Regions from separate parts of the Lawsonibacter sp. OA9 genome, predicted to be linked through region 1. Evidence: riboswitches for the same ligand, from Rfam matches in the RefSeq annotation. Region 1 holds a riboswitch; the other holds the start of a gene.
The links. A riboswitch is a leader RNA that binds a small molecule or an ion and turns the genes downstream of it on or off. The one in region 1 is predicted to bind cobalamin.
Positions count from the first base shown of each region.

Region 2: another riboswitch for cobalamin. It lies ahead of MCG44_RS05015 (DUF4430 domain-containing protein); the one in region 1 lies ahead of MCG44_RS09500 (S-layer homology domain-containing protein).

Region 1 is NZ_JAKNTI010000022.1:1,706,951-1,722,049, forward strand. Features, by position in the region: gene MCG44_RS09465 (TrmH family RNA methyltransferase) at 1-24, opposite strand, end outside; gene MCG44_RS09470 (sensor histidine kinase) at 271-1,704, shown strand; gene MCG44_RS09475 (response regulator transcription factor) at 1,697-2,386, shown strand; gene MCG44_RS09480 (efflux RND transporter periplasmic adaptor subunit) at 2,558-4,261, shown strand; gene MCG44_RS09485 (ABC transporter ATP-binding protein) at 4,263-5,009, shown strand; gene MCG44_RS09490 (ABC transporter permease) at 5,006-6,193, shown strand; gene MCG44_RS09495 (S-layer homology domain-containing protein) at 6,281-8,134, shown strand; gene MCG44_RS09500 (S-layer homology domain-containing protein) at 8,208-12,839, opposite strand; cobalamin riboswitch at 12,955-13,172, opposite strand; gene MCG44_RS09505 (phospholipase D family protein) at 13,244-14,662, opposite strand.
Region 2 is NZ_JAKNTI010000022.1:808,178-823,276, reverse strand. Features, by position in the region: gene MCG44_RS05035 (L7Ae/L30e/S12e/Gadd45 family ribosomal protein) at 1-188, opposite strand, end outside; gene MCG44_RS05030 (ferredoxin) at 548-733, shown strand; gene MCG44_RS05025 (NAD-dependent protein deacylase) at 774-1,502, opposite strand; gene MCG44_RS05020 (hypothetical protein) at 1,528-2,043, opposite strand; gene MCG44_RS05015 (DUF4430 domain-containing protein) at 2,046-2,435, opposite strand; cobalamin riboswitch at 2,472-2,651, opposite strand; gene MCG44_RS05010 (cupin domain-containing protein) at 2,790-3,143, opposite strand; gene MCG44_RS05005 (winged helix-turn-helix transcriptional regulator) at 3,288-3,617, shown strand; gene MCG44_RS05000 (Tex family protein) at 3,657-5,807, shown strand; gene MCG44_RS04995 (DUF4491 family protein) at 5,818-6,132, shown strand; gene MCG44_RS04990 (dipeptidase) at 6,160-7,104, shown strand; gene MCG44_RS04985 (stage V sporulation T C-terminal domain-containing protein) at 7,164-7,706, opposite strand; gene MCG44_RS04980 (hypothetical protein) at 7,819-8,298, opposite strand; gene MCG44_RS04975 (DNA gyrase/topoisomerase IV subunit B) at 8,501-10,486, shown strand; gene sdaAB (L-serine ammonia-lyase, iron-sulfur-dependent subunit beta) at 10,799-11,473, shown strand; gene sdaAA (L-serine ammonia-lyase, iron-sulfur-dependent, subunit alpha) at 11,473-12,348, shown strand; gene MCG44_RS04960 (hypothetical protein) at 12,345-12,773, shown strand; gene MCG44_RS04955 (DNA gyrase subunit A) at 12,785-15,028, shown strand; gene MCG44_RS04950 (YitT family protein) at 15,062-15,099, shown strand, end outside.

The sequences.
Region 1 (15,099 bases):
CGTTATCTCGATCACATGGGCCATCGTTCCGCTCCTCCAATGTTTAGGAAGGGAGGTCAGCCCCGCTTGTCTCGCCGGTTCTCCCCTCGTTTCTGTCATTTTACCACAGCCCGCCACAGGGTACAAGGGACACCTAGGACGCTGCCCTATACCAGTCCACCCCGCCGCCCGGCAGCGTATCTGTCCGAATTTGTAAAAAGTTTAGATTTTCCCCCTTCTTTTTTTACAAACAGGCACTATAATAAAATCATTATTATGGGAGGTGTCTGTATGAGCATCAAGCGACACCTATTTTTCTATAATACTATATCGGTGTTTACGGCTCTGGTGGTCATGTTGCTGGTCAGCGGGGTAACCACCCACTTTACCGCAGAAAACTACCGGCGGCAGAGTATGGCATCCATGGACGTGACTGCTACCATTGAGGTGCAGGAACTGCTCCAAGGGGAGGAGATCATACGAAAAGACTGGCCCGCCCTGGACCATCAGCTTCGGACACGGGGATATGCACTGACCGTCACCACACAGGAGGGGGATCCTGTATTCTCCTCTTTGGATCCGGCCCAGGACCGGCTATACCATGAGGTGGGCCAGGAAGCGAACTGGGTGGAGGCCACCCCTATCACTATCCAGAGTGCTGATATGGTCATGGTAGGCACAATCAGCGACAACTACTCGGTTGTATCAGTCTCCACCCCCGCCATGCCCATGTTTCTGGGCAGCAAGAGGCCCCCGGCTGAGATTGCCGTCCTTTCCATGGTCCTTAGCGGAATGGCTGCCATTGTCGTTATCGTGGCGCTCAATCTGCTGTTTACCCGCCGGCAGGTCAGAAGGCTGCTGGCACCGGTGGACGCCCTTGCCAGGGCTGCCCGTCGTGTGGAGGAGGGGGACTTCTCCCAGCCGGTGGACTATGGCGGACAGGATGAGTTCTCCTCGGTGTGTACCGCCTTTAACCAGATGCAGGAGCACCTGTTGGCCGAGCGGGAGAAGTCCGCGGCCTATGAGCGGGCCCGCACCGATCTGGTATCTGGTATCTCCCACGACCTCCGCACCCCCCTCACCTCGGTCAAAGGATATATCAAGGGACTGCGGGACGGGGTGGCCCAAACTCCCGAGCGCCAGCTCCAGTATCTGGATATCGCCTACCGCAAGGCCTGTGATATGGACATACTGCTCCAACGGCTATTTGATTTCTCCCGCCTGGAGACAGGGAACCTCCCCCTCTTTCCCGAGCCCGCCGATCTGGGGGACTTTGTATCCCACTTTGTCCAGGAGGCTGGCCAGGAGTTGGAACAGGAGGGCGGCCGGGTGGAGCTCCACATGATCCCCTCCGCTCACCCGGTGTCTATGGACTCAGAGCAGATCTACCGGGTACTGAACAATCTGAAGGACAACGCCCTTCGGTACGCCGGGGCCAATCCGCTAATCCTCACCCTGACCGTATGGCGGCAGGGCGACATGGAATGCGTCCGCTTCGCTGACAATGGTCACGGGGTAGCGCAGGAGTGTCTGCCCCGCCTGTTTGAACGGTTTTGGCGGGAGGACCAGGCCCGGAGCAGCCAGAACGGCGAGGGCAGCGGCCTGGGGCTGTATATCGCCAAATGCATCATCGAGGCCCACGGAGGGACTATCCGGGTTAAAAACGACGGGGGGCTGGTCTTTGAGATCGCCCTGCCCCGAAGGGAGGACGACTGCCATGGCTAAACTTCTGCTGGCTGAGGACGACCAGGCTATCTCTATGCTGGAGCGGGACTATCTGGAGATGGAGGGCTATGAGATCACGGCGGTAGACAACGGACAGGCCGCCATCACAGAGGCACTGAAGGGGGAGTATGACCTGATCCTGTTGGATCTGATGCTTCCTGGCTGCAATGGGTACGACGTTTGCCGTCTCATTCGGGACAAAATAGACATTCCCATCCTGATGGTGACTGCCCGTACCGAGTCAGTAGACAAGGTCCGGGGGCTGGGTCTTGGGGCGGACGACTACATCGCCAAGCCTTTTGACCCGGCGGAGCTGGTGGCCCGTGTCAAATCCCATCTGGCCCGCTATGCCCGGCTTACCGGCGGCCAGGAGGAACAGGAGGCCCTCACGGTTGGGGATCTCCGCATCCTGCCCCAGAGCTGGAAGGTCTTTAAAGGGGAGCGGGAGGTCAAGATGCCCAACCGGGAGTTCGCTCTGCTGAAATTTCTGGCGGAGCACCCCAATGTGGTCTTCTCCAAGGAAAAGCTGTTTGAGGCCATCTGGGGCTGTGACTATCTGGGGGACAGCGCCACTGTCACCGTCCACATCGGCCGCATCCGGGACAAGGTGGAGGACGACCCAGCTCACCCCACACTCATCGAAACCGTATGGGGCGCAGGCTACCGCCTAAACCGGCAATAACTGATAAAACGCCGCTGAGAAGTCTATCGCTTCTCGGCGGCGTTTGAAATTGTTTGAGTCCTGTTTATCTTTTGTTGTGATTTTCTCCTCCCCCCGTTCAAATTTGTTAGATACACTGGACCTACCTTATGTTGGAAAGGACAGTGTCCCATGATGAAGTTACCGGTTTTATTGAAGCGAGAAGTCCCGTCACCGGAGGATACCCCTCCCAAGTCGGGCTCCAGTCCGTGGAAAAAGAGACTGCTGAGGAAAAGGGTACTGATCCCCGCAGTGGCCTGTGTGGTGGCCCTCTCTCTGGGGATACACTTTTTCGGGGGCGGCCAGACCGCCCTGGCCGCCGACTTGACCTATACCACCGCGGCGGTGGAGCGGCGGGATATCACCTCCAAGATCACCGGAAGTGGGTCTCTGGAGGCGGCCAACTCCTATTCCGTCACCTCCCTGGTGGATGGTGCCATCCTCGCTGACTATTTTGAGGAGGGGGATCAAGTGAACGAGGACACTGTTCTCTACGATATCGACAGCTCTGACATGGCCAGCTCTCTGGAGCAGAGTGAGATCTCTCTGAGTCAGGCCCAGCGCAGCTACAACAATAAGTTGAAGGACCTGGCTGACCTGACCGTCACCGCTCCCAAAGCAGGACAGGTGGTGGATATCGCCGTGGAGGCAGGGGACGATGTGAGCGCGGGGCAGACCGTCGCCACCATCCGGGACTCAGACACTATGACTTTGAAGGTCCCTTTCCTGGCCGATGAGGCAGCCGGTTTCTATGTGGGCCAGAGCGCCCAGGTCACCCTGGACAGCACCTTCGAAGTGCTGAATGGCACAGTCACGGAGGTATCTGGCGTGGATCAGGTGCTGACAGGCAACGTCATTGTCCGGGATGTGACCATACAAGTCAGCAATCCTGGCGGTTTGTCCACCAGCCAGACAGGCTCTGCCACAGTGGAAGGCTGCGCCAGCGCCAGCGGAGGCAGCTTCTCCTATCTGGCAGAGCGGTCAGTAACTGCCGAGGTCTCTGGCACTGTCGCCAGCATCCACGTCAGCGAGGGCGACCGTCTCTCCCAGGGGGGAGCTATCCTCACGCTGACCAGCGATAATCTGGAGGATGAGCTCCAAAGCGCCGCCGAGGCTTTGAGAAACGCGGAGCTTTCTCTGGAGAGCCGGTATGACCAGCTGGATAACTACACCATCACCTCCCCCATCTCCGGCACTGTCATCGACAAGAACTACAACGCGGGGGAAAACATCGAGACTGGTCAGACCCTGTGCTCCATCTACGACCTGTCCTATCTTACCCTGACGCTTAATGTGGATGAGCTGGACATCTCCAATATCCAGGTGGGGCAGCAGGTGCTTATCACCGCCGAAGCGGTGGAGGGCCGGACCTACACAGGAGTAGTCACCAAGGTCAGTGTGGCCGGCACCTCCTCCAGCGGGACCACCACCTATCCGGTCACCATCCGCATTGACGAGACAGACGGTCTTCTCCCCGGCATGAATGTGGATGCCACCATCACACTGGACAGCGCCGGCGGCGTACTGGCCATTCCCAGCGCCGCCCTTAACCGGGGGAACACCGTTCTGGTCACCGCCGACTCCCCCAGCGCCGCCAATGGCACTCTGATGGAGGGCATCGGCGGGGACAGCGAACAGTATTATTCCGTCCCTGTGGAAGTAGGCGTCAGCGACGACAGCTACATTGAAATCATCTCCGGCCTGCAGGAGGGGGACACCGTGGCCTATATCCCAACCACCTCCTCGGGCAGCTTCGAGATGGGCAGCATGATGATGATACCTGGCGGAGGCATGGGCAGCGTTACCATCAGCGGCGGGCCCGGAGGCGGTATGGGCGGCGGGCCTGGAGGGTTCTGATATGAGCGCACTGATCACCTTTCAGAACGTCTGCAAGTATTACCATATGGGGGACGCCACGGTAAAGGCCGCCGACCACATCTCCTTTGAGATCTGCAAGGGGGAATTCGTGGCCATCGTAGGTTCCTCCGGTTCTGGCAAGTCCACATGTATGAATATCATCGGCTGCCTGGATGTACCCTCGGAGGGCACCTACCTCCTCCAGGGCCGGGATGTGGGCCAGATGAACAAAAATGAGCTGGCAGAGATTCGGAACGAGATGCTTGGCTTCATCTTCCAGCAGTACAATCTCCTGCCCAAGCTGAATCTGCTGGAAAATGTAGAGGTCCCGCTGATGTACGCCGGGGTGTCTAAGGGGGAGCGCCGGGAGCGGGCCCACCAAGCGCTGGCCCAGGTGGGGCTGGACGACAAGTGGCGCCATAAGCCTATGGAACTGTCCGGCGGCCAGCAGCAGCGGGTATCTATCGCCCGTGCTTTGGTCGGCCATCCCTCTGTCATTCTGGCCGATGAGCCCACCGGAGCGTTAGACTCCCGCACCGGGCGGGAAGTGCTGGCCATGCTCCAGGACCTCCATGAACAGGGTCACACCGTAGTGCTCATCACCCACGACAACTCCATTGCTGTCCAGGCCCAGCGAATCATCCGTCTGGAGGACGGACATGTGGTATATGACGGCCCCTCCGACGATCCGGAGGCGGTAGTCACCCCCCGGGCCGCCGGAGCAAGGAAAGGGGGACAGCCCCAATGAGAATCACCGAATCTCTCTCCCTAGCGCTGAAAAATATCGTGTCCAGTAAGACCCGGACCCTCCTCACCATGCTGGGCATCATCATCGGTGTGGCGGCGGTCATTGTCATCGTGGGCCTGGGAAACGGCCTGGAGGGCTATGTGGCCGACAGCTTTGCGGACATGGGGACCAACACCCTCACCGTATCTGTCCAGTCCCGCGGAGCCACCCGGACTATGGAGGTAGAGGATATGTACCAGATCGTGGATCAAAATCCCGACTATCTGGACCTGTGCTCCCCTACCGTGTCCATGATGGGGGTCAAGATCGGCACGGATCTCACCTCTACCTCCGCCACCGGGGTCAGTGAGGACTATTTCAGCATCAAGGGCTACACGCTCTCCCAGGGCCGGGGGTTGCAGTACAGCGACATCGCTTCCCGCTCCAAGGTCTGCGTAGTCGGAGCTTATGTCAACCAAGCCTACTTCGGGGGCAGCGCCGTGGGCCAGACCCTGCGGGTCGGTGGACAGGCGCTGACCATCGTGGGAGTTCTGGACCAGCAGGCGGAAACCATGGAGGAGGGAGGAAGCGACGACTGCCTCTTCCTCCCCTACTCCACCGCCGCCCGTCTGGGGGGTGGACGGGTTTCCAGCTATGTCATCACCATGGTGGACGAGAATCTGATGGACGCCAGCCAGTCTGCCCTGGAATCGGCCCTGCGCAGCTTTTTCGGCAGTGATGACTATTACACAGTCGTTACCATGTCCGAGCTGCTGGACTCCATGACCAGTATGATCAATATTTTAGTGGGTGTGCTGGCTGGGATCGCCGCCATCTCCCTGGTGGTGGGAGGCATCGGCATTATGAATATTATGCTGGTATCCGTGACCGAGCGCACCCGTGAGATTGGCGTACGAAAATCCCTGGGGGCCAAGGAGCGGTATATTATGGAGCAGTTCGTCATCGAGGCGGCGGCCACCTCCGCTCTGGGAGGCGTCATCGGCATCGTTCTAGGCTATCTCCTGTCCGCGGGAGCCACGGTGGCGGTGGTCCGGCTGATGGGCGAGGCCCTCACCGTGTCCCCCACCCCCACGGCGGTATTGGCGGCCTTCGGCATCTCCGCTGGTATCGGCGTTTTGTTCGGTTACCTCCCGGCCAAGAAGGCCGCCCGCCTCAACCCCATTGACGCTCTGCACTACGACTAAACCAGGGTGGAGCGTGAAGAACAGTATGGAAACAGCTTGTATATGGAGTCTCTTCACTCTCCACTCTCATCAAAAGGAGTTTTTACCATGAAATTAACTCGCCTTCTCTCCACTCTGCTGGCCGCCTGCCTCTCCATGTTTCTGCTGTGCACCGGCTCCCTCGCGGTCAGCGACAGTGCGAAACTAGAGACCATCCAGGTGTTGGGCATCCTGTCCGGGGACGGCTCCGGCAATCTGAATCTGTCCAGTTCTGTCACCCGGGCCCAGTTCGTCACTATGATGGTGGCCGCCTCCAGCTATAAGGATGCGGTGGGAAGTTACGGCAGCTCCCTGTTTAAAGACCTGAAGGGGGACCACTGGGCCAGCCCCTATGTGAAAGTGGCGGTGGAGCAGGGTTGGATGTCCGGTTATGTGGACGGCACCTTCCGCCCGGACCAGGGCATCACCTTGGAGGAGGGCTGCACAGCCCTTCTGCGCCTGCTGGGCTATGATTCCAGCACACTAACCGGGGCCTACCCCACGGCTCAGTTGTCCAAGGCCAGTGCTCTGGGGCTGCTGGACGACGTAGGCGCTGTCCAAGGTCAGCAGCTCACCCGGCAGGACTGCGTAGACCTGTTCTACAATGCACTCACCGCCCAGAACAGCGCCGGGACGATCTACGGCACCACACTGGGCTATACTGTCACCAATGGACAGGTGGACTACTCGGCCCTGGTGACCGCAGATACCAAGGGCCCCTATGTGGCGGAGAGCGGTGCTCTCTCCCTCTCTTTTACCCCCTCGTCCGTATACTACAACGGGGCTCTCTCCTCTCTCTCCTCAGTCCAGCAGTATGACGTATACTACTATAACGCCAATATGAAAACTGTCTGGATCTACCACGACCGGGTAACCGGAACGCTCACCGGCGTCTCCCCCAGCAAGAGCGCCCCCACCTCCGCCACCGTGGCCGGGGTGAGCTACGACATCGGCACTTCCGAGGCCACTTATCAGCTCTCCAGCCAGGGCTCCTTCCAGGAGGGCGATCTGGTCACCCTCCTGTTGGGCATGAACGGCGAGATCATATCTGTGCTGGACGCCCAGGAGAGCGAAGCGACCTATTATGGCAGTGTGGTATCCAGTGTCAAGGGGGCCTCCAGCTCCTCCACCAGTAGCTCCTCCACCACCAGCGCCCAGGTGACCACCCAGGTAGCCTGTACCGACGGAGTCGTGCGCACCTTCTACCATAGTGGCTCCGCTTTAAATACAGGCCGTCTGGTCACGGTGTCAGTCACTCAATCCGGGACCAAGGTGACTTCTCTGTCCAACAAAAAGTTGGAGGGGAGCGTGAGCAAGGACGGCAGCAGCTTCGCTGGCCACGACTTCGCGGACGGAGTCCAGATCCTGGACACCGACGAAAATGGCGGCTACGCCCGTATCTACCCCTCCCGCCTGGCGGGCGCCAAACTGTCTGGTGACGACGTGCGCTACTACAGCCTGGACGCCAATGGAGATATCGACCGCCTGGTCCTCCATGAGGTCACTGGAGATACCTGGGAGTATGTCTATGTGAGCAGTGTAGTAAACAACTCCTCTGACATGAATATCTCCGCCTCCTACACCTATGTCCAGGATGGGCAGACCCAGACGCTGAACAGCAGTAAGCTTTACAGCGTCAAGAGCGGCGGCGCGGCCATGATCTATGAGGACGGCCAGGTGAGCTCCATGCGGCAGTTGTCCTCTGAAACGTTGGACAGCGTGTCCTCCCTGTCCGCCATGGCCGGCAATCAGGAATATGCCCTGGCAGAGGATGTTCAGGTCCTGCTTCGGGACGGCTCAAAATACTATCAGACATCCCTGTCCCAGATCAACGGCGAAGGTTACCGGCTCACCGGCTGGTACGACAACCTGGGCTGTCCCGCCGGAGAGCGCATCCGCATTATCGTGGCTACTCCCCGCTGACCTCCCTCTTCTTTATACGAAAATGGCCGGGCAGGATAAAATCTCCTGCCCGGCCGGTTCTTTTCTATTCACGTCACCGCAGCATCAGGGCAACCAGTTGACGGAGCATCACAGCCGCCTCGGCTCTGGTGGCGGTGCCTCCAGGGGCCAGTGTCCCGTCCGGATGTCCGCTTAGGATGCCGCTGTCCACTGCCCAGGCCACCGCCTCCCGTGCCCAAGCGGACACGGAGCCGCTGTCCGTAAAACTGGTCAGCGTATCCCGCCCGCTGGTGACCATATCCAGTGTTTCAGCATAGCGGAACAGCATCAGGGCGAGCTGTTCTCGGGTAACGGGGTCGTCCGGTCCGAAACGGCCGTCACCATAACCGGAGATGATGTTCTCCCCAGAGGCCCAGGAGATGCCCTGGGCGTACCAGGCTCCCTCCGCCACATCGGCAAAGGGAAGGTCCGCTGTTTTTTTCTCTGGCTCCTCCAGTTGGAAGAGAACTGTGGCCAGCATCCCCCGGCTCAAGGTCTGCCCAGGGGCAAACTGGTCCTCGCTCACGCCGGAGAATAGCCCACGGCCCGCCACGAAGTCCACCGCCGGGCTGTACCAAACTCTGTCCGCCACGTCGGTGAAGGCGCTCTCATAGTCCACCAGCCTCACAGTGGCCCCCTCCTCCAACAGGAATACGGCCTTTCCATCGCTGACCAGGGACTTTTTCACCACTTCCTCCCTGCCGTCAGCGTGGACGATGACCACCAGCTTGTTTTCCTCCGCCTGATCAATGACCACCCTCTGGAGGCCCTCGCTGTCTTCGGGGAGGGTGACGGTGTAGGTGCCGTCAGACTTATTTTCCTCCACCTCAACGGAAGTCTGGCCCGATTCCCCCTTCCCGCCGGAAGCTCCGCCGCTTGAGGGGCGGTGGTAATCCGGGTCCACCTTGCTGGCGTCCTCGGTGTAAAACACCTGGATCTCATCCCCGCTGTGGAGGGAGCAGCTCCCCATGTACACGTCGGGAAATTCTCCGTTTACCAGATACATCCAGCCGGAGTCCTCGCCATGCTCCTTCTCCCGCAGGGAACCCCGAGGGCCGGAGATGGACACGATGTAGGTGCCGCGGCTTCGCTCCGCCGTGTAGCCGTACTCATCCAGCATCTCGGTGAACACATCGTAGACTGTGTAGGTCTCGCTCAGTCCACTCAGGGCAGTAGTTCCGATCCACTCCTCGCCATCCAAGCCGGACAGGGAGAAAGTGACGTTGTCGATGGTGTCCACCACTGCTGTGGTGCTGGTGGGGTCCGCGGTGCCCCGAACCAGCAGCTTCAGGCCGGGCAGGACGGCCTCATTTACCGCCGCTCTGGCGGCAAACGCGGCGACGGCCTGGGAGGTATCTGCGGTGACCTCCTGGTAATACAGGTCGGCCAGTTCAGAATACTTCGCATATTTCACGGTATCAATCTGGTAGAGTTCACCATATTTACCCAGCGCTTCGCTGGACAGATAGCTGGTGATGACGACGTTCTTGGGTTCTTCCTGCCGGGTAACCAACAGGTTCTCGTGGCTGATGACATTGGGGTTGCTGGATTTGAACAGCCGCCAGGCCTCCAGTTCCTCCCACCCCTCGATGGGGGTGGGGACGATGCCATAGCCCTTCATGTCCTTCATATCCCGGACCCAGACCAACTCGCCGTTCTCCTCATAGACCTCCTGGAAGGGGGACAGGTCGGTGGTAATGTTGTCGATGGCCTTGTTCTCTCCCCGTATGCCGTTGAAGTAGTTGGCCTTGACCTTCTCCATCAGCGCCAGCTCGTCATCGATCTCCTTCTGTGTCAGGGCGGGGACCTCGATGGCAAAGGACCGGGCGGCGGTGACGCTGGTTTCATCGTCGTGGAGAGTGACCGTTATGGTGACCTCCGCCGGCTCCTCCCCCACTCCGGGGCGGTACACCCAGAGCCGGGCGGCATTGTTCACACCCGGAGACTGGATGACCTCCTCGTGATCGCTGGACAGGGTGACAGGCATATACTTTCCGTCTACGCCGAAGTCCCGTGTGGTGGGCAGCTGGATATCGTTGATGGCTGTGTAGACGCCATCCTCGTCCGGAACCAGCCTCTCGCCGGTCAGGGCGTCGGAGAGGCCCTTAGCCGCGAAGCCCTGGTCCAGTTTGGTTAGCAGCTCCTGTTCGATTTCGGCATACTGATCCCCGTCCATAGCTGGAACGGTCACTTCAAATGTATTGACAAGTTCAATGGGGGCTTCCTCGCCAATGACATCGTTGGTATACTGGAACGTAAATTTGGCCGTGAGGATAACGGTCTGATCTTCCTCCCCGCGGCGTACCACACCTACATAGGGGTTAAAGAGCGTGTCGGCAGTATTCTGGTTTTCTCTGCTGATGGAGATAGCTTCCTCGTTGTCAGACTCCCAGGATATCTGGGTCCAGTATTTCTTGTCCACCACCTTGGGCAGGGTGAGGTTTTCGGTGACAGCCAAGCCGTCTCCGCCTCCGATGGAGGAAAGGGTGACCTGGCTCATGATCTCCTCGCTCATAGCCGCCCTGACCTTGGCTGCATCCCAGTAAAGGATAACCGGCACATCGGAGAGCGTGGCGGCCGCCCCATCCTTCTCCAGCGTAAAGGTCACCTTGCAGCTTCCAAATTTGACGGCCGGAACCGTATTGGGGTCCTTATAAAAATAAGTGATGTCGCCGTTATCGCCAATACCTGCCCCTCCGTAGACTTCGGTGACAGACGCGACGGAGACGGTGATGTCATCAAAGCCCTTCTCCGCCAGATCGGCCAACACCATGCGGTTGAGGTTGGTGTCCGTGTCGTAGACCGGGCAGAGCCTGTAATCGTCGCTCAGGGCGGTAATGGCGTGCTGCAGTTCATTTTGTTTGTCCTCATCTGCGGCGGTGTCGGACCAAACTACAATTTTGTACAACGTATTGTAGAAAGCATCGTTGTATGTATATTTTGCAGACAGAGTTACAGTCACCGTCCCCTGAGTTGGGCGGATGACGGTACCGTCTGCCGCGATCACATCATTAAACCCGCCCCACTGGATCTGGGCAGTAATCCCGTTTTCTGTGACCACAGCGGGAAACTCCAGCTTGGTATCCTCTTTGATCTCGTCAGGCAGTCTATTTTCCTGATAGGCCACCGGGTACAGCTTGCCGTGGTCGGCAGTACGGACGGTTGCCTGGTGATCCTGGCAGCTGTGAATCACCCTGCCGCCGCAGGTGATCTCAACCCCGATTTTATATTTCTGGTCTTCTGCTCCAAAATCATCTTCCGAAATGGTATAGGTGGCTTCCGTGGCCCCGGCGATTGGATGAGAGGTGGGATATGCGGCCATAGGCTCATACTTGTACCACTGATATTTCATCTCCAGTCCGGGATACTGTTCCGGGGAATAGGTGCCGCCGCCCTCGATGTTAAGGGCAGCTTCTACCGTCTGCCCTACGGCCACCGCGCCGGGCTGACTTATATTTTGAATGGTGACAGTTGTAAAATGCGGGATCACCGTCAGGGTATAGTCATCTGTGTACTCCTCCCCATCGTAGGTCACCGTGGCTGTTACATTCACCACGCCGCCCTTGCCGGCGGTGACCACATAGCCTTTCACATCGCTGTCCTGGGTGGTTTCCACCCAGGCGGCCGCCCCTTCATTGCTGGCGGAAAAGCTCCACTGGACCTCTGGGGTCTCGTCCCCCATATTCTGATAGTCTACATAGAGAATGGTATCATTTTTGTCGCCGCCGCCCGTCTGTACCCAAATTGTATCGCCGTTGGTAGAGCGGATGGAAATACTGGGCTCGGGGGGCTTGGGAGTATTCCCAGCCTGCCAGACGAGGATTACATTACCCTCTGCATCGGTGGTGAAGGCATCGCCCAGCAGAGAAGCGTCGATTGGAAGATCAGAGTTGTCAAAGCAGTTGAACAGTTCGCCGTTGAAGCCGCTGATGGCATCCGATGTGGTAAAGCAGTTGCGAATCGGGGTAGTTGAATATACCTGCCCGACGATACCCCCGGCCCTGTTGGAACCGGAGATCGTGCCGGTGCTATAGCAATTTTCAATGCTTGTCCCATTGGCGGAGCAATAGCCTAGAATGCCCGCCGCCGCGCCGCCTCTGATGTCTGCGGTGTTGGCACAGCCTGAGACGCACACAGATCCGCTGTTGACCCGCCCAATGATGCCGCCGGCCCCCGCATTTACTCCGGTCTTGGAAGACTGGACGCTGCCAGAAAAGGAGCATCGCTCGATGGTGACAGTGCCGCTGGTCTTGCCAACAATGCCGCCAACATAACCACTCTTGGTTGCTGACACCGTTCCTTCAACCTTCAGATTTTTAATCGTCGCGCTGTTCACGGTGCCGAACAGTCCAACGCCGTTCGTGCTGCTGTCGTTGATGGACAGTCCGCTGATAGTGTGTCCAGCTCCGTCAAAGGTACCGGCGTAGGCGCTGGTGACATAGCCATTTTGCGGATTAAACGGTATCCATTCCTCATTTTCCAAATCAATGTCAGCCGTCAGCACAGCGGAGAGAGTTCGCTCCCCGCCATTGACCCGATCCCGGAACGCTTTTAGCTCCTCCGCAGAACTAATGTTTACAGAATCGTCCACAGCATTTTCTGCCGCCCACGCCGTCCCCGGCAGCAGGCCCAGCGCCATGACCAGGGTGAGCAGCAGGCTCAAGGCCCTTGTCCTTATTTTCCTCATCAAATCTCCTCCATTTCTCTCATTCAAAACTCAAATAATATAAAAAACGGCCGCGGCAGACCATAACAGGCCTGCCGCGGCCGACTTTTCCCGCGGTGCATTTGGGCATACCAATGCCCTGTCATATAAACACCATAGGTCTTCCGGCTTGTGGGGTGTGGAGCACCGCTCCGCGCCTGTCGCTCCGCCTTCTCAGGATCGCTCCCAATGACCGGCTCACGCCATGAACGACAGCCTCCCCCGCATACGGCAACGGGTATTGCTCCGGGTTCTCACCGGATTCCCTCATCCCCGCCTCTGCCCAAAGCAGACACGAGGTCATGATGCTTTTTTTGTCATTATAAAATGATGTTCCGTCCTTGTCAATCCGAATTCCGTTCTGCCTCTTTGCCCAGACTATTATTTTACAAAAATCTCCGCAACGGGATGGTAAGTACCCGCAGGACCAGATAGAACGCCTTTTTCCCAAAGCTCAACTCCTTCGGCACATACTTTTCCCCATACTGATACTCTCCGTCCTCTCCCATTGTCTTACTGTACGTCTGATCGCGCTCGGCCTCTTCCCGAATCATCCGGTTCAATTTGGGAGAATCCACCACCAGCATCAGCTCCGTATCCTGATAGGTGCTTCTCATATCCATATTGTACGACCCGACTACGCTGAGTCTGTCGTCAATTACCATAGCCTTTGTATGGCAGGAATGTTCCCCCATATACTCATAGACCTGTACGCCCGTATCCCAGATTTTCCGCCGTTGGTTCAGATAGTCGGTACATCCCCAGGGATTTGCGCCGCTGGCTACATCGTTTGTAATAATCTGAATCTCTGTGCCCCCCGAGGTCAGCCGCTCCAGATCATGATACATCTCCCGCCCACAAATAATATAAGGGGTATAAACGATCACCTGTTTCCCCTGAGACATCAGCCGGTTGAGAGAATACCACATCCAGGGCTCCTTATTTTCCGCCTGAATCGGATTTGTCAAAAGGCTGATCCGCCCGGTTTCAAATGTACGCTCCCTCCAGTCCACGGGGACAAATAATTCTGGCTCTGCCGCCCTCATAGCCTGCTCCCGGCTGCGTAACGACTCCTCCTCTCGCTGCCGGTCTTCTTCTCCAAGGCGGCCCTGAAACAGTCTGCTGTCTGGAAGCGCCCAAACCGACTCAAAATAGTTCACCAGCTGATACAGCGAGGCCTCTGGATCCTGTCCAGACCGCATCACAAGAAGCTCCCGGTCGATGTTCGGCTTGACAGAGGGCTGCTCTCCCAAAAACAGATCCGTTGTATTTCTGCCGCCCAGAAGGTAGACCTTTCGATCTACGATCAAATATTTATCGTGGAGCCGCGCCTGCAGCTTCCAGGGCTGGAGCAAGTCAATCGGATTATAAATTTTCAGTTCCACGTTTTTGTGGCCGGCCAGCGCCTTGAATACCGGATCCTTCTTCACATCCAAAAAACCGCTGGCGCCGTCCACCAGCACACGGACCTGAACTCCTCTTTCCGCGGCACAGAAAAGGGCCGAGACCATGTCTGTCCCGCTGCTGTCCCCATTGAAATCGAAGGTCGAGAGGATGATCTCCTCCTCCGCGTTTCCAATCAGATTCATCCGGCAGAACAGCGCATCCTTATTGTTGTCAATATAGGCCGCCCGCTCCGGGCCGACGCCTGTCCCATAAAATCGGCGGTCTTCAAAAGCAGCTCGATACTCTGGTGAAACCTCCTTATGCTCTATGTACGGCACCACCACGGCCAGTATATACAGCAGAATCAGCAGAAACGGAAGCGCTTTTAGACAACAACGCAATACGGAGCTTTTCACCATACTAGTTCCTTTCTCCAAGCCACTTTAAGCTACTATCTTTCTCCTGGGATGTAGACAGTACTATATCAACAAACCATATATCCCGCAAGGGGAAAACCTCCGTTTTTACAGAAATGTCATACTTTTTGTCGAAGACGCTCTGTTATTCCGGGAATCCTTGTTAGGCATCCGCCGTCAAAAACTAATAATGTCAGGCTGACCATCAGGAAAGTGCCAAGGGACTCCGTTACCGTAGTAACCATAATTTGAGAGGCCGTTTTTTTCGTCTGTTTCCAGATGATCTCTGTACCCATCATCGAGACAAAGATAAAACACTCTTTGATACCTTACCACTGCGTATCCATGGTACCTCTTATCAATAAGCAGAGAGTGTGCGGGGCAATCAAAATTCCAGTAAGCAGCCAGCACCAAAATAAAAGGTAGTCTTTCCTTTATTC
Region 2 (15,099 bases), 900 kb from region 1:
AGCTCTTTCATGGTGGAGACCTCCTCCACCGGGACTTCCTTTTCTTTGGCCAGCCTCGCCAGCGGCTCGGTGACCCGGGGGTCTGCGTCGGCGGCCAGGAACAGCTTTTTAGCCCGCCCGTCGTTGAGGGCGCGCTTGACCTGCTTGGCCCCTGCCACCTTATCGGCGCTGTTCAGTTCACTCAGCATTCCGGTGCCCTCCTCCCTCCTGTTTCAGAAGCAGTCATCGGGTAAAAGGGCGCAATAGCCCCTACCACCGCAAGTTGAGATTATAGCATTTTCTCTCCCTCCCGTCAAGGAAAATCCGCCGTGAAATCCACAAATTTTCTCTCCCCGTCCCTGTTTTTTCGGCAAATGGCAAAATTTTTTCCCTTGGAGGCCACGCCCTCCGTAAAGATATTGCGTCTATGCAGGCAGAGGGATCTGTTCACAGGGGCCAAATACGCTGCTAAGATGATGGATTCTTTGAATCGATCTTCAGGCAAATCAAGAATAAAACACGGGGATAGCGCCATACTATGGAAACTCTATGATAAGGAGGAGCCTGTATGACCGCCCATGTAAATGAAAACTGTATCGGCTGCGGCCTGTGCACCGGTATCTGCCCCACCGCCTTTCTTATGACGGACGAGGGGGTGGCCGCCGCCCGGGACGAGATCCTGCCAGAGTGGGAAGGCCAGGTCCAGGAGGCCGCCGAGAGCTGCCCCACCAGCGCCATTGAGATATCACATTGAACACAGAGGGGGCGGGCCCAAGGCCCGCCCCCTCTGTGCTCTATCCTTCTGCCTGTATCTGTTCCAATATCCTTCCAATGGGTCCGGCGATGGCCAGGTCCGCCCGCCTGTCGTATGGCGTGGGGCTCTTGTTAATGAGGACCAGCCGGTCTCCCCGGTAGTAGTTCACCAGACTGGCCGCCGGGTAGACCGCCAGCGAAGTGCCCCCTATGATGAGCAGGTCCGCCTGCTGGATATCGGCCAGAGCTCCCTCCAGCACCCGGCTGTCCAGCGACTCCTCATAGAGGACCACATCAGGCTTCACCGTCCCCCCACAGGAACAGGTGGGTACCCCCTGGCTGTCACGGATAAATTCCACGGGATAGGGCTTTTTACAGCGCATACAGAAATTCCGGTGGACCGAGCCATGCAGCTCCCACACCCGCTTTGACCCGGCCATCTGGTGCAGCCCGTCAATGTTCTGGGTGACCACTGAGCGGAGCTTACCCACTCGCTCCAGCTGGGCCAGCTTCTGGTGGGCCGTATTGGGCCGGGCATCCAGGCAGAGCATTTTGTCCCGGTAGAAGCGGTAAAACTCCTCCGGCCTTCGGTCAAAGAAGGTGCGGCTCAAGATCTCCTCCGGGGGATAATCATACTTCTGGTTATATAGGCCGTCTACGCTTCGGAAGTCAGGAATGCCGCTCTCGGTGGACACTCCAGCCCCGCCGAAAAAGACAATGGACTCGCTCCCGTCGATCCACTCCTGAAGCCTTTTGATCTGTTCCTCCATGGTCGTTCTCCTTCTTCGGCATGATTCAGCGGAACACTTTGTCCCGCAACTTACACAGGACCTGATACAGCGGGTCGGCCAACACCAGGGCCAGGACAAAATTTCCCCCACAGTGGAGCAGGTCCGCCGGGATACCGGATATCCACCAGGACAGGGCCGCCCAGGGGCCGCCGGTGACCCAATAGGGGACCGACATCAGCGCCCCGAAGGCCAGTCCAAAGGTGCCGCTTGCCATTGCGAGTAACAGCGGGCGGCCCGGAGGTAGCTTGGTACAGATCAGGCCCCACAGGGGCCAGACATAGAGATAGCCTAACCACCACATAGGGTTGAAGCCGTACAGCAGTCCCTCTACCACCACAAAGGGAAGGATGATCGAGAGGACTTGCCTTCCAAAAACAAGAGCGTACACCAGGATGAGCAGGGAGACCGGCTCGATGTTGGGCAGAGGGGACAGGACCATCTTCAACACTGTCAGCGTGGAGGCCATCAGTCCACAGAGCACCACTTTTTTCGCCCCGTTGAGGGGTCTCCTCTCTCCCATGGTCAATAGGTAGACAAAGTCAGCTCAAAGTGGTCGCCGTCCTGGACCGGGGTGGTGTCCACTCCGGTGTTCACCATCTCGCCGTCCTGGGTGACGCGCCACCACTGGTTCTCACTCTCCTGGGCGGTCTCCCCGTCTACTGTAGTAATATATAAGCCGAACTGGCTGCTCTCGCCCTTCACAAGCTTTTCCTCGACCAGCACCTGACCCAGATACTCGGCGTCAGTGTGGTAAGTAAACTCCTTAGCGCTCTCGTCCCCGTGGACCACCTCCACCACCACAGTCTTGTCGCCCACCTGGGTCTGGGGCCTGGTGAAGTACCAGAGACCGGCCATGAGGGCGGCGACGATCATCAGCGCTGCGGCCGCCAGCAGGGTTTTCCTGTTTCTCATAATATTTTCCTTCCGCCCTTGCCGTCACTCGCGGCGCGGGCAAGCAAGCTCCCAGGCAGGTCTTCTGACTCAAGGCTCTCCACCCGCTCCCCCGCCTTCCCGGCAGATGCCGGCGGCACATCGGGGGTGGGCTCCCCTCTCACAGCGGCGTGACCGTGGACATACATCTCTTCCCTATTCTCCCGGAAACCGGGCACCTGAGGCGGGAATATTATAGCACAGCGTCTTAGAAAAGGAAAGCAGGACTTGTGGCGTGCCGAGTTGTTGCGCCATACTGGATGCCCACAGGCGCATCACTTCCCGTCAAGGGGGCGGTCAGGGCAGTCCCTGTGCCACCTTGACCGCTTCTTTGATTCAGTGCACGACGGCGTCCTCCGCTGTGAAACCGCCCAGGGAGCCCTCCTTGACTTGAATGCAGACATAGGTGACGCCGGAATCCTCCGCCGCGGAGAACTGTCGTTTGGCAGCCGGGGCGACCCGCAGCCAGTCCCCAGCGGCGAGGGAGACGTTCTCTCCGTCGATGACCGCCCTGCCCGCTCCCGCCAGGATACCGTAGATCTCCTCGTTTCGCCTGTGGGAATGTACAAAGGGCACCCCCGCCCCAGCGGGGAGCCGGTTGACGCTGACCTCCGCGCCGGTCAGGCCCAGCTTATCATGTAGTTCGGCGCGGTCCTCAGTCCCAATGTTGATTTTCGTGTAGTTTGTCATGGTTTTGACCTCCAAATCTTGTTCGCAAGTCGCCTTGCGTGCCTTTAGTGTACAGCCACCGCATACTCGGCTACAAGTACGCACCTTTTTATAACTGTACACGCGAAAAACGATGTGCTATACTGTGTCCGGAGGTGTATCGCCATGAAAACGAAGGAGGAACTTCCGGCCTGTCCAGTGGCCACCGCGGTGTCCTTAATCGGCGGGAAGTGGAAGCTGCTGATCCTGCGAGATTTGAAGGCGCGCCCGTGGCGCTTCAACGAGCTGCAGCGGGATCTGGACGGGATCTCCCAGAAGGTGCTGACCGACAGCCTGCGTCAGATGATCGATGACGGCCTCGCCTATCGCCGTGACTATCAGACCATGCCCCCGCGGGTGGAGTATGGCCTAACCGAGCTGGGAAAAGAGATGCTGCCCATCATCGACGCCCTGGCCGATTTTGGGACCTATTACAAATCGACGCTCCAGCCATAACGCCCCGCCACCCCCAAATTTTTCACCAAGGAGAATGCTATGGACGCTATCATTCAGGCCCTAGCCCGTGAGCTGGGCCGCAGCGAAGCACACATAAAAAATGTGGTCAACCTTATCGACGAGGGGGCCACCATCCCCTTTATCGCCCGGTATCGAAAGGAGCTCCACGGCTCCATGGACGACCAGCTGCTCCGCCAATTAGCGGACCGGCTCCAGTATTTGCGCAATCTGGAAGCCAGAAAGTCGGAGGTAAAGGCATCTATCGAGAACCAGGGCAAGCTCACCGAAGACCTGGCGGCCGCCATTGACGGGACTATAACTCTGGCCGAGGTGGAGGACCTTTACCGCCCCTATAAGCAGAAGCGGCGCACCCGGGCCACCGCAGCCAGAGAACGGGGGCTGGAGCCCCTGGCTCTGCTGCTGTTTGGCAAAGGGCCTGCCGTGACACCGGAGGAGGCGGCGGCGGATTTTGTCGATCCGGAGAAAGGCGTGGAAACTTTGGAGGACGCCCTTCAGGGGGCAAGCGACATCATCGCCGAGCTTATCTCGGACGATGCGGAGATCCGCAAGGAGCTCCGGGACCTGTATCTCCGACGGGGCGTGCTGGTCTCACGGGCGGCGGACAAGGAGCCGGAGGACAGTGTGTACCGGCTTTATTATGACTTTAAGTGTCCCGTAGGGCGCCTCCAAGGCTATCAGGTGCTGGCCGTCAACCGTGGAGAGCGGGAGGGTATTTTGAAGGTATCGGTGGAACTGGACCCGGAGACCGCCCATGTCGCTGTCCGCCGCCTCACTGTCCCTGGGGCCGCCGCTATGGAGTTCGTCCGCAACGCGGCGGACGACGCCTACGACCGACTCATCCAGCCCTCTATGGAGCGGGAGATCCGCAGTACCCTCTCTGACCAGGCCAACGAGGGAGCCATCCATATGTTTGCCCTAAATTTGAAGCCATTACTCATGCAGCCCCCAGTCAAGGGCAAGGTCACCATGGGGCTGGATCCTGGCTACCGGATGGGCTGCAAGGTGGCGGTGGTGGACGGCACCGGAAAAGTGCTGGACACGGCGGTGGTCTATCCCACCCACGGGGAGCGGCAGAAGCAGGAGTGCATCGCCAAGCTGGCCGCTCTCATCAAGAGATATGGGGTGGAGCATATCGCCATCGGAAACGGTACCGCCAGCCGTGAAACCGAGCAGATGACGGTAGAGCTCATCAAAAAGATAGGCGGTGGAGTGTCCTACATGATTGTCAGCGAGGCGGGGGCCTCCGTCTACTCGGCCAGCAAACTGGCCGCCGAGGAGTTTCCCCAGTTCGATGTAAACCTGCGCAGCGCCGTATCCATTGCCCGGCGGCTCCAGGACCCCCTGGCCGAGCTGGTGAAGATCGACCCCAAGGCCATCGGCGTAGGCCAGTACCAGCACGACATGCCCCAGGCCAGGCTGGGTGAAACGTTGGACGGTGTGGTGGAGGACTGTGTCAACGCGGTGGGAGTGGACGCCAATACCGCCTCCCCCTCCCTGCTCCAGCGGGTGTCCGGCCTGACCGCCGCCACCGCCAAGAATCTAGTGGCCTACCGGGAAGAAAATGGCCCCTTTACCGCCCGGAAGCAGCTTTTGAAGGTGCCAAAGCTGGGCCCCAAGGCCTTTGAGCAGTGCGCCGGCTTTCTCCGGGTGCCGGAGAGCGGCAGCGTGCTGGACAACACCGGCGTCCATCCGGAGAGCTATGGAGCCGCGGAAAAGCTGCTGGCGAAGTGCGGCTATACGCTGGACGACGTGAAGGCAGGGGAACTGTCGGAATTGAAGGCCAGGGCGGAGGCCATCGGGCTTGCCCAACTGGCAGAGAGATGCGGAGCAGGACTTCCTACCCTGTCCGACATCATCAAAGAGCTGATGAAGCCGGGCCGGGACCCACGGGACGAGCTGCCGCCCCCCATCCTCCGCACTGATGTTATGGAGGCCAAAGACCTAAAGCCGGGCATGGAGCTTCAGGGCACCGTGCGCAACGTTATTGATTTCGGCGTCTTTGTGGATATCGGTGTACATCAGGATGGCCTGGTCCACATCTCTAAGCTGCCCCGGCGAGTGAAGCACCCCTCCGAACTGCTCACCGTAGGGGATATCGTCACCGTTTGGGTCCTGGAGGTAGACGAGAAGAAAAAGCGGATCAGCCTAACCATGAAAAAGCCGGGGTGAATCGATCGATATGAATCTGGAAGGTATCATCACCGCTGTATTGTGCTTTGCCTGTATCGGCCTGTTCCACCCTATTGTCATTCGTGCCGAGTACCACTGGTCCGCCCGATGTTGGCCCTTCTTTCTGTTGGCCGGACTGGTTTTTCTTGGGTGCAGTCTGCTGGTAGACAACTCCATAGGCGCCTCTGCCCTGGGGGTGCTGGGTTGCAGCTGTCTTTGGAGCATCTTGGAGCTGAAGCAGCAGGAAAAACGGGTGGCTAAGGGCTGGTTCCCCTCCAACCCCAAGCGGGTCTCTAAGCAGAATAACTCCAGGTCCCACGCATAGAATGAAAAAAACAAAAGGAGGTTCCCCATGCCCGCTTCTGCCGTGTTCGACCTTCACTGTGACACTCTCACCGCGTTTATGGACCCCACCCGCTGCCGGGACACGCTGGACGACCCCCTCTCCTCCTTTGCCCTGTCCAAGATTCCCCAGGGGGTAAGCTGGTGCCAGTGCTGCGCCATCTTTATCCCCGACGGTCTGACCCCAAAGGAGGCCGAGGGCTACTACGCCTTCCATCAGCGCAGTTTTATCCGCCAGATGGGCTGCCTGTCCTCCCAGGTCCTTCCCTGCCGCACCGCCGACGATATCTGCCGGGCCTGGGACTGTGGAAAGGCGGCGGTTATCCTCACTGTGGAGAATGGAGCAGCCCTGGGTGGACGGCTGGAGCGCATAGAGCGGCTGGCCCGGGACGGAGTGCGGATGATGACCCTCACCTGGAACGGAGAAAACGAGCTGGGCTCCGGCCATGAGACGGACCGGGGCCTGTCCTCCTTTGGGAAGGCCGCCGTTCAGGAGTTGGAGCGGCAGGGCATTCTGGTGGATGTTTCCCATCTGAACGACCAGGGCTTTGAAGACCTGCTGGATATTTCGGAAAAGCCCTTTGTGGCCAGCCACTCCAACGCCCGGTCGGTGTGCGGTCACCGGCGCAACCTCACTGACTGGCAGATTAGGGAGATGGCCGCCCGCGGGTGTCTGATCGGGCTGAACTACTACTCTCCCTTCCTTCGCTCTGACGGCTGCCCCGCCGGCCTGGAAGATCTGTACCGCCATGTGGCCCACTTTCTGGACCTTGGCGCGGACAACTGTCTGGCTCTAGGCTCTGACTTCGACGGAGCCGACCTGCCCCCCTGTCTGGACAGCCCCATTAAGGAGGCGGGACTGTGGGACTATCTGACCGGACGGCGCATCCCCCCCACTCTGGTCCAGAAGATCATGTACCAAAACGCTCTGAATTTCTTCCGGGCCGGGTTGTAACCCCTCTTTTTCTATCGGACAGGCGCAAAAAACCGGGAGCTTCTCGCTCCCGGTTTTCCTTATCCCTCCATATGGCGGCCAAGGAAGCCGGCGATGGATTGGGCCAGCTTGTATTCCACCTCGCCGCCCTCCAGCTCCTCCGGCCGGCCGACAAAGACTACGCTGCCCAGCACGTCCCCCTCTGAAAGAATGGGGGCCACGGTGTCCAGGCAGAATTTATCTTCTCCGGTACACAGGGGCAGCGGCGCCTCTCCCCCCTTGTGCTGGTAGATCTGCCGCCCCTCCATGAGCCGTTCCAGTTCAGAGGATACCTGCTTTTCCATCAGCTCGCGCTTGGGTGCCCCGGCTACCGCGATACAGCTGTCCCGGTCGGTGATGACTGTCACCCGGCCCGTGGTCCGGTTCAAGGTCTCACACAGCTGGCCAGCAAAGTCCACCAGCCCGCCCATCAGGGAGTATTTTTTGAAGATCACTCCGCCATCCTTATCTGTGTAGATCTCCAGCGGGTCGCCTTCGCGGATCCTCATGGTGCGGCGGATCTCCTTGGGTATGACAACGCGGCCCAGGTCGTCGATCCGGCGCACGATTCCAGTCGCTTTCATCTATGATTTTGCCTCCTGCGGTTCAATTTACTGTGACAGGCATAGTATCTGCTGGAACAGGTCAGATATGCAGAATTTTGGCTGGGTTTGTTTGGCAAAAGAAAAAATTGCGTCAGAGCCACTCGCCCCGATCCTCTCCCTCTAGTTCTTCCGGAGGCACGCCCAGCAGCAGCAGCGCGCCGGCCACCGCCAGGTCGGACATGGCTCTCCCGTCTGGTCCCAGAGGCAGCGGAAACTCCTGCCGCTCCACCACCTGGCCGCCCAGGGTCACCAGTTCCCGCTGGAGGGCAGCCCACAGCCTGTCCCCCTCCCGGCTGGAAATGGTCAGGCTGTCCCGGGGCGAGCTTCCATAGCTCACCGCGCTCGCCGCCCGAAGCCCCTCCAGCATCCTTCCCGCGTCCCCTGGCAGCAGGATGGTCCGACAGGCGCCTGGGAGCTCGGCGCCTTCGGCCGCCGCCTGGGGTGATACCACCAGCAGGGCCGGGTGCTCCAGCGCCGCATACCGCTCTGTCATACCGCCTCTCCGAGAGAGTGCTCGCAAGATACGTCCTTCGATGCCCTCTCCCGACTCGATGACCTGAAAACACTCCATACCCATCCCCCTTTCTCACAGTCTTTGGCGTTCTTATGTCCTTTATGCACCCGGAGCACAGGATGACCTCCCCTTTCCTTGACTTTCCACCGCAATTTTTGGTAATATTATATATAGTTTATGATTGCGTCCTTTTCTATAAAAATGAAATCCCAGACGCCGGCACAACCGGCGGGCTTTGAAATGTGAGGAACAGAATACTATGGCCCAGAAAAATAACAGTTACGGCAACCAATCCATTTCCTCCCTGAAGGGGGCCGACCGGGTGCGTAAACGCCCCAGTGTTATCTTTGGCTCCGATGGGCTGGAGGGCTGCGAGCACGCCGTTTTTGAGATCATGTCCAACGCCATCGACGAGGCCCGGGAGGGCCACGGCGACCTTATCACGGTCACCCGGTTTGAGGATGGCTCGATCCAGGTGGAGGACCAGGGCCGGGGCTGCCCGGTGGACTGGAACGAGACAGAGCAGAAGTTCAACTGGGAGCTGGTCTTCTGCGAGCTGTATGCCGGCGGCAAATACAACAACCTTGATGGGGACAACTACGAATATTCCCTGGGCCTCAATGGCCTGGGCGCCTGCGCCACTCAGTACGCCAGCGAATATTTTGACGCTGTCATCTGGCGGGACGGCTTCAAATACACCCTCCACTTTGAAAAGGGGGAAAATATTGGCGGGCTGAAAAAGGAGCCCACTGACCGGGGCCGGAAGACCGGCTCCACCTTCCGCTGGAAGCCCGACCTGGAGGTGTTCACCGACATCAATGTTCCCGTGGACTACTATCTGGACACCATGAAGCGTCAGGCGGTGGTCAACGCCGGCGTCACCTTCCGCTTCAAAAACCAGGTGGGCGGCAGGTTCGAGACTACCGACTTCCGATATGACAACGGAATCCAGGATTATGTGTCAGAGCTGGTGGGGGAGGATGCACTGACCCAGCCTGTGTTCTGGCAGACGGAGCGAAAAGGCCGGGACCGGGCCGACAAGCCGGAGTACAAGGTGAAGCTTTCCGTGTCCTTCTGTTTTTCCAATCGGGTCCAGGTCATCGAGCATTACCACAACTCCTCCTGGCTGGAGTACGGCGGCTCCCCGGACAAGGCGGTGCGCTCCGCCTTTGTCTCCGCTATCGACGGCTGGCTGAAGGGGCAGAACAAATATACCAAGAGTGAGAGCAAGATCACCTTTAACGACATCCAGGACGCCCTGGTACTGGTCTCCAATGACTTCTCTACCCAGACCAGCTACGAAAACCAGACCAAGAAAGCTATCAACAACAAATTTGTCCAGGAGGCCATGACCGACTTTCTCCGGTCCCAGCTGGAGGTCTACTTCATTGAAAACCCTCAGGAGGCCCAGAAGATCGGTGAACAGGTGCTTATCAACAAGCGGGCCCGAGAGAACGCGGAAAAGACCCGGCTGAACATCAAAAAGAAGCTGACCGGCACCATGGACCTGGCCAACCGAGTACAGAAATTCGTGGACTGCCGCACCAAGGACATCTCCAAGCGGGAGCTGTATATCGTGGAGGGCGACTCCGCCATGGGCAGCGTCAAGATGAGCCGGGACGCCGAGTATCAGGGGATCATGCCGGTCCGGGGCAAGATCCTCAACTGCCTGAAAGCCGACTATGGCAAGATCTTCAAAAGTGAGATTATCACCGACCTGCTGAAGGTGCTGGGCTGCGGCGTGGAGGTAAAGGACAGGCACGCCAAGGACATGGCGGCCTTTGACCTGTCTGCCCTGCGATGGAACAAGGTCGTCATCTGTACCGATGCCGATGTGGATGGCTTCCAGATCAGGACCCTGATCCTTACCATGCTGTACCGCCTCACCCCCACCCTCATCCAGGAGGGGTATGTGTACATCGCCGAATCTCCCCTGTACGAGATCACATGTAAGGAAAAAACCTGGTTTGCCTATTCTGACAAGGAGAAAAATGACATTGTGGCCTCTTTGGAGGGGAAAAAGTGCGAAGTCCAGCGTTCCAAGGGCCTTGGCGAGAACGAGCCTGACATGATGTGGCTGACCACCATGAACCCAGAGACCAGGCGGCTTATCAAGGTCATGCCCGAAGATGTGGAGCGCACCGCCTATATCTTTGATCTGCTGTTGGGCGACGACCTGGCGGGCCGGAAAAGTCACATTGCGGACAATGGGCATAAATATTTGGAGCTGGCGGATATCTCCTAAGCCTTTCTGGATATGCGGAGGCGGGCGCAGTATCAGAAAATGAGGCAATCCCATTGAGTGCTGCCATCATTTGTATCTGGCTGCTCCTATTGGGCATCCTATTATCCAAAGCTGACACCGCTGTTCAAGCACCCTGCTATTTTGAACAATGGCGGCATATATCTGGCGAAGAACGGCGGATGACACTCCAGAAAACCGCCGCCGTCTTTCTAAACGGCTTGGGTATTTTATTCCGGCTCTTTCCGAAACATCTACCCCGCTTCTTATTCTGTTCTGTCTTTCCCACGCCACCTCATAGCGGAGGAATCATCTATGAACCTGTTTGACATCCTGGGGCCTGTCATGGTGGGCCCCTCCAGCTCCCACACCGCCGGAGCGGTACGCATCGGGCGGATGGCACGGTCACTGTTAGGTCAGGAGCCCGTGAGGGCCGAGCTGTTTCTCCACGGCTCCTTCGCCTCTACCGGCGAGGGGCACGGCACCCACCAGGCCCTCATCGCCGGCCTGCTGGGGCTGTCCCCGGACGACGACCGAGTGCCGGGCAGCTTTGCCCTGGCGGAGGAGCGGGGCCTGTCCTTCACCTTCTCCACCCGGGACCTCCGGGACGTCCACCCCAACAGCGTCCTGATCCGTCTGGAGGGGGACCAAGGGGGACAACTGGAAGTAGGTGCCTCCTCCCCCGGCGGCGGCCGCATCCTGGTGTTCCAGGTGGACGGGCTGGACACCTCCTTTACCGGGGCCCTGCCTACCCTGGTGGTCCACAACTCCGACCAGCCCGGCTGCGTCAGCCAAGTCACCGGAGCGCTGGCACAGCGGGGCATCAACGTGGCCACCCTTCAGCTCAACCGGGGTGGGCGGGGTGGTAGCGCAGTCATGGTCATCGAATGCGACCAGCCCATTCCTAAGGAGGCTGCCCAGGCGGTCCGCGCGCTGCCCGGTATCCTGCGGGTCACCCGATATACGCCTGAGTCGGAGGAACGTCAATGATTGAGTTTACTTCTATCCAACAGATGCTGGAGGAGACCAGTTCTTCCGGTCTCCCTCTCTGGGACGCAATCCGTCAGGCAGACTGTCAGCGTCAGGGCATCTCCCCACAACAGTCCTGGGACAAAATGGCCGTCATGCTTCAGGCCATGGAGGACGCGGACAGAAGCTATCAGGAAACGGACCGCTCCCACAGCGGACTGTCCGGCGGCGACGGGGGCAAAATGGCCCGCTATATTCGGGCAGGCAAACCCCTCTGCGGCCCCTTCCTGTCTGATGTGATGGCCGGAGCCCTGCGTATGGGGGAGTGCAACGCCTGTATGAAGCGCATCGTGGCCGCCCCCACCGCCGGGGCATGCGGGGTACTTCCCGCTGTCCTGCTCCCCTATGCCAGACAGTTTCAAGCGGGAGCGGACAGGCTGGTAGAGTCTCTGTATGTGGCCTCCGGCTTTGGCATGGTCATCGCCGCCCGAGCCTCCATCTCCGGGGCGGAGGGCGGCTGTCAGGCAGAAATCGGTTCCGCGGCCGCCATGGCCGCCCCCGCCCTGGTCCACCTTCAGGGCGGGACCCCGGAGCAGATGGCAAACGCCTGCGCCATGGCGGTGAAGAACCTGCTGGGACTAGTATGTGATCCGGTGGGCGGGCTGGTGGAGGTCCCTTGTGTTAAGCGCAACGTCATCGGGGCTATGGACGCCCTGTCTGCCGCCCAGATGGCCCTGGCGGGTATTGAGAGCCGGGTGCCTCCCGACCAAGTGCTGGACGCTATGCGTGAGGTGGGCCAGTCCCTCCCACACACCCTGCGGGAAACAGGCAAAGGCGGTCTAGCCGCCACCCCCTTTGGCTTGAGATACACGCCAAAGGAGGTAGATAAACGATGAACCGTTCGTCCCACTCCCTGGTCGTCGCTCTGGCCGCCGGGCTCTTTCCCTTTCTCGTTTTCTGGGACGGGTTTCCCATGCTGCCTGTCCTGGACGGCTGTATCACAGCTGCTTCCGCTCTGCTTGGTCACCACTGCCTAGTTTCACAGCGCCTCCCCGCCACCCAGGCTGCCCAAGCTGTGCCCGAGGATATACGGCGGCGCTGGTGCCGGGTACTTGGCATCCTGTTTCTGACCAACGCTGCCCTGGCCCCCCTGGGGTTTCTTCTGTGGAACATCCTTCGGTTTGATCAGGATCTTATTCTATTGGCTCAAATTTTGAGCTTTTTTCTCCTCTGTCTGGCCAGCCTGATCCCAGTGCGGCAGGCGGCCGGGAAGCGTTCCAACTCCCAATCACAATATCCTCTTGACAAGAGTGTAAGATAGGACTGATACCAATGGCGAAAAAGAAAGTCCCCGATGAGGGGGCAAAAAAAGTAAATAATCCCAACGTCATGGGTCTGCGGGCCGAGGTGTTGGAACAGCCCATCACTCAGACTTTGGAAGTCAACTATATGCCCTACGCCATGTCTGTCATCGTATCCCGTGCCATCCCGGAGATCGACGGCTTCAAGCCCTCCCACCGGAAGCTGCTGTACACCATGTACCAGATGCATCTGCTGGGCGGCGCCCGGACCAAGAGCGCCAACGTGGTGGGGCAGACGATGAAGCTGAATCCCCACGGGGATGCGGCCATCTATGACACCATGGTCCGCCTATCCAGGGGCTATGGAGCCCTGCTCCACCCCCTGGTGGACAGCAAGGGCAACTTCGGCAAGGTCTACTCCCGGGATATGGCCTGGGCCGCCAGCCGGTATACCGAGGTGCGGCTGGACCCCATCTGCGCCGAGCTGTTTCGAGACATCGACCAGGACACCGTGGACTTTGTAGACAACTACGACGGCAAGCTGAAGGAGCCCACCTTACTACCCACTACCTTCCCCAACGTGCTGGTTTCCGCCAACCAGGGCATCGCCGTGGGTATGGCCTCCAACCTGTGCGGCTTCAATCTGGGCGAGGTGTGCGACACCACCATCGCCTTTTTGAAAAACCCGGACCACGATATCATGTCCACCCTGAAAGCCCCTGACCTGCCTACGGGGGGTGAGCTGCTCTATGACGAGGCGGCTCTGGGTGAGATCTACCGCACTGGCCGGGGCTCCTTTAAGGTGAGGTCCAAATGGCGCTATAACAAGGCGGAGAACCTGATCGAAATTTACGAAATTCCCTACTCCACCACCTCAGAGGCCATCATGGACAAGGTCACCGAGCTGGTCAAGGCCGGTAAGGTGAAGGAGATCGCCGATATGCGGGACGAAACCGACCTGTCCGGACTAAAGCTGACTATCGATTTAAAGCGGGGAGCTGATCCGGACAAGCTGATGGCCAAGCTTTTCCGCTTCACCCCCCTGCTGGACAGCCAGTCCTGCAACTTCAATATCCTCATCGCCGGGATGCCACGGGTCATGGGGGTGCGGGAGATCCTGGAGGAGTGGACCGCCTGGCGCATGGACTCGGTCCGCCGGCGGGTATACTACGCCATGAACAAGAAAAAGGAGAAGCTGCACCTGTTGAAGGGTCTGCGGCGTATCCTTTTGGATATCGACCGGGCTATTCAGATCATCCGGGACACTGAGGAGGACGCCGAGGTCGTCCCAAACCTGATGATCGGCTTTGGCATCGACCAGGTACAGGCGGAGTATGTGGCCGATATCCGTCTGCGTAACATCAACAAGGAGTACATCCTCAAACGCACCCAGGAGGTGGACACACTCTCTGACGAGATCGCCGACCTGGAGGACACTGTCAACTCCCCCAAGCGGATCCAGACTCTCATCATTGGGGAGCTGGAGGAGGTAAAGAAAAAGTACGCCGTCCCTCGGCGGACCGACATCGTCTTTGACCATGAGGCAGATGAGGTGATGGCGGTGGAGGAGGAGATCCCTGACTACCCCGTCCACCTGTTCTTCTCTCAGGAGGGCTATCTGAAGAAGATCACTCCCCAGTCCCTGCGGATGTCCAGCGAGCAGAAATACAAGGAAGGGGACGGCCCATATCTCCAATGGGAGGCCTCCAACCGGGACGAGCTGCTGGTCTTTACCGACCGGCAGCAGTGCTACAAGACCCGCCTGTCCGACTTTGATGACACCAAGGCCAGCGTGTTAGGGGACTATCTTCCCACCAAGCTGGGGATGGACCCGGAGGAGCGGGCAGTCTGGGCCTGTATTCCAGGGGACTACTCCGGCCAGCTACTGTTCTTCTTCGACAACGGCAAGGCCGCGCGGGTGGAGCTGTCCGCCTATCAAACTCAGACCCGCCGCAAGAAGCTCACAGGCGCCTATTCCGACAAGGCCCCCCTGGTGGCTGCCTTCCTGCTCATCGAGGACTTTGAGGCGGCGGTGATCTCCACCGAGGGGCGGTGTGTGGTCTTCCACACCGCCAGCCTAAACCCCAAGACCACCAGGAGCACCCAGGGCGTCAATGTCATGACGTTGAAGCCCAAATACCGGGTGGAGAAAGTGCTGCCGCTGGATCGCACTGCCATCGTCAATGCCGCCCGGTATCGTGCCCGCTCCCTGCCTGTCTCCGGCGCCTTGCTCAAGGAGGAGGACCGGGGCGAGGAGCAGTTGACGCTGCTGTGATCCAGCTCATCTGAATCCAAACGAGGTATCTGAATGGGTAAAAAAGGACTTGGTTCCGCGATAAAAAGCTG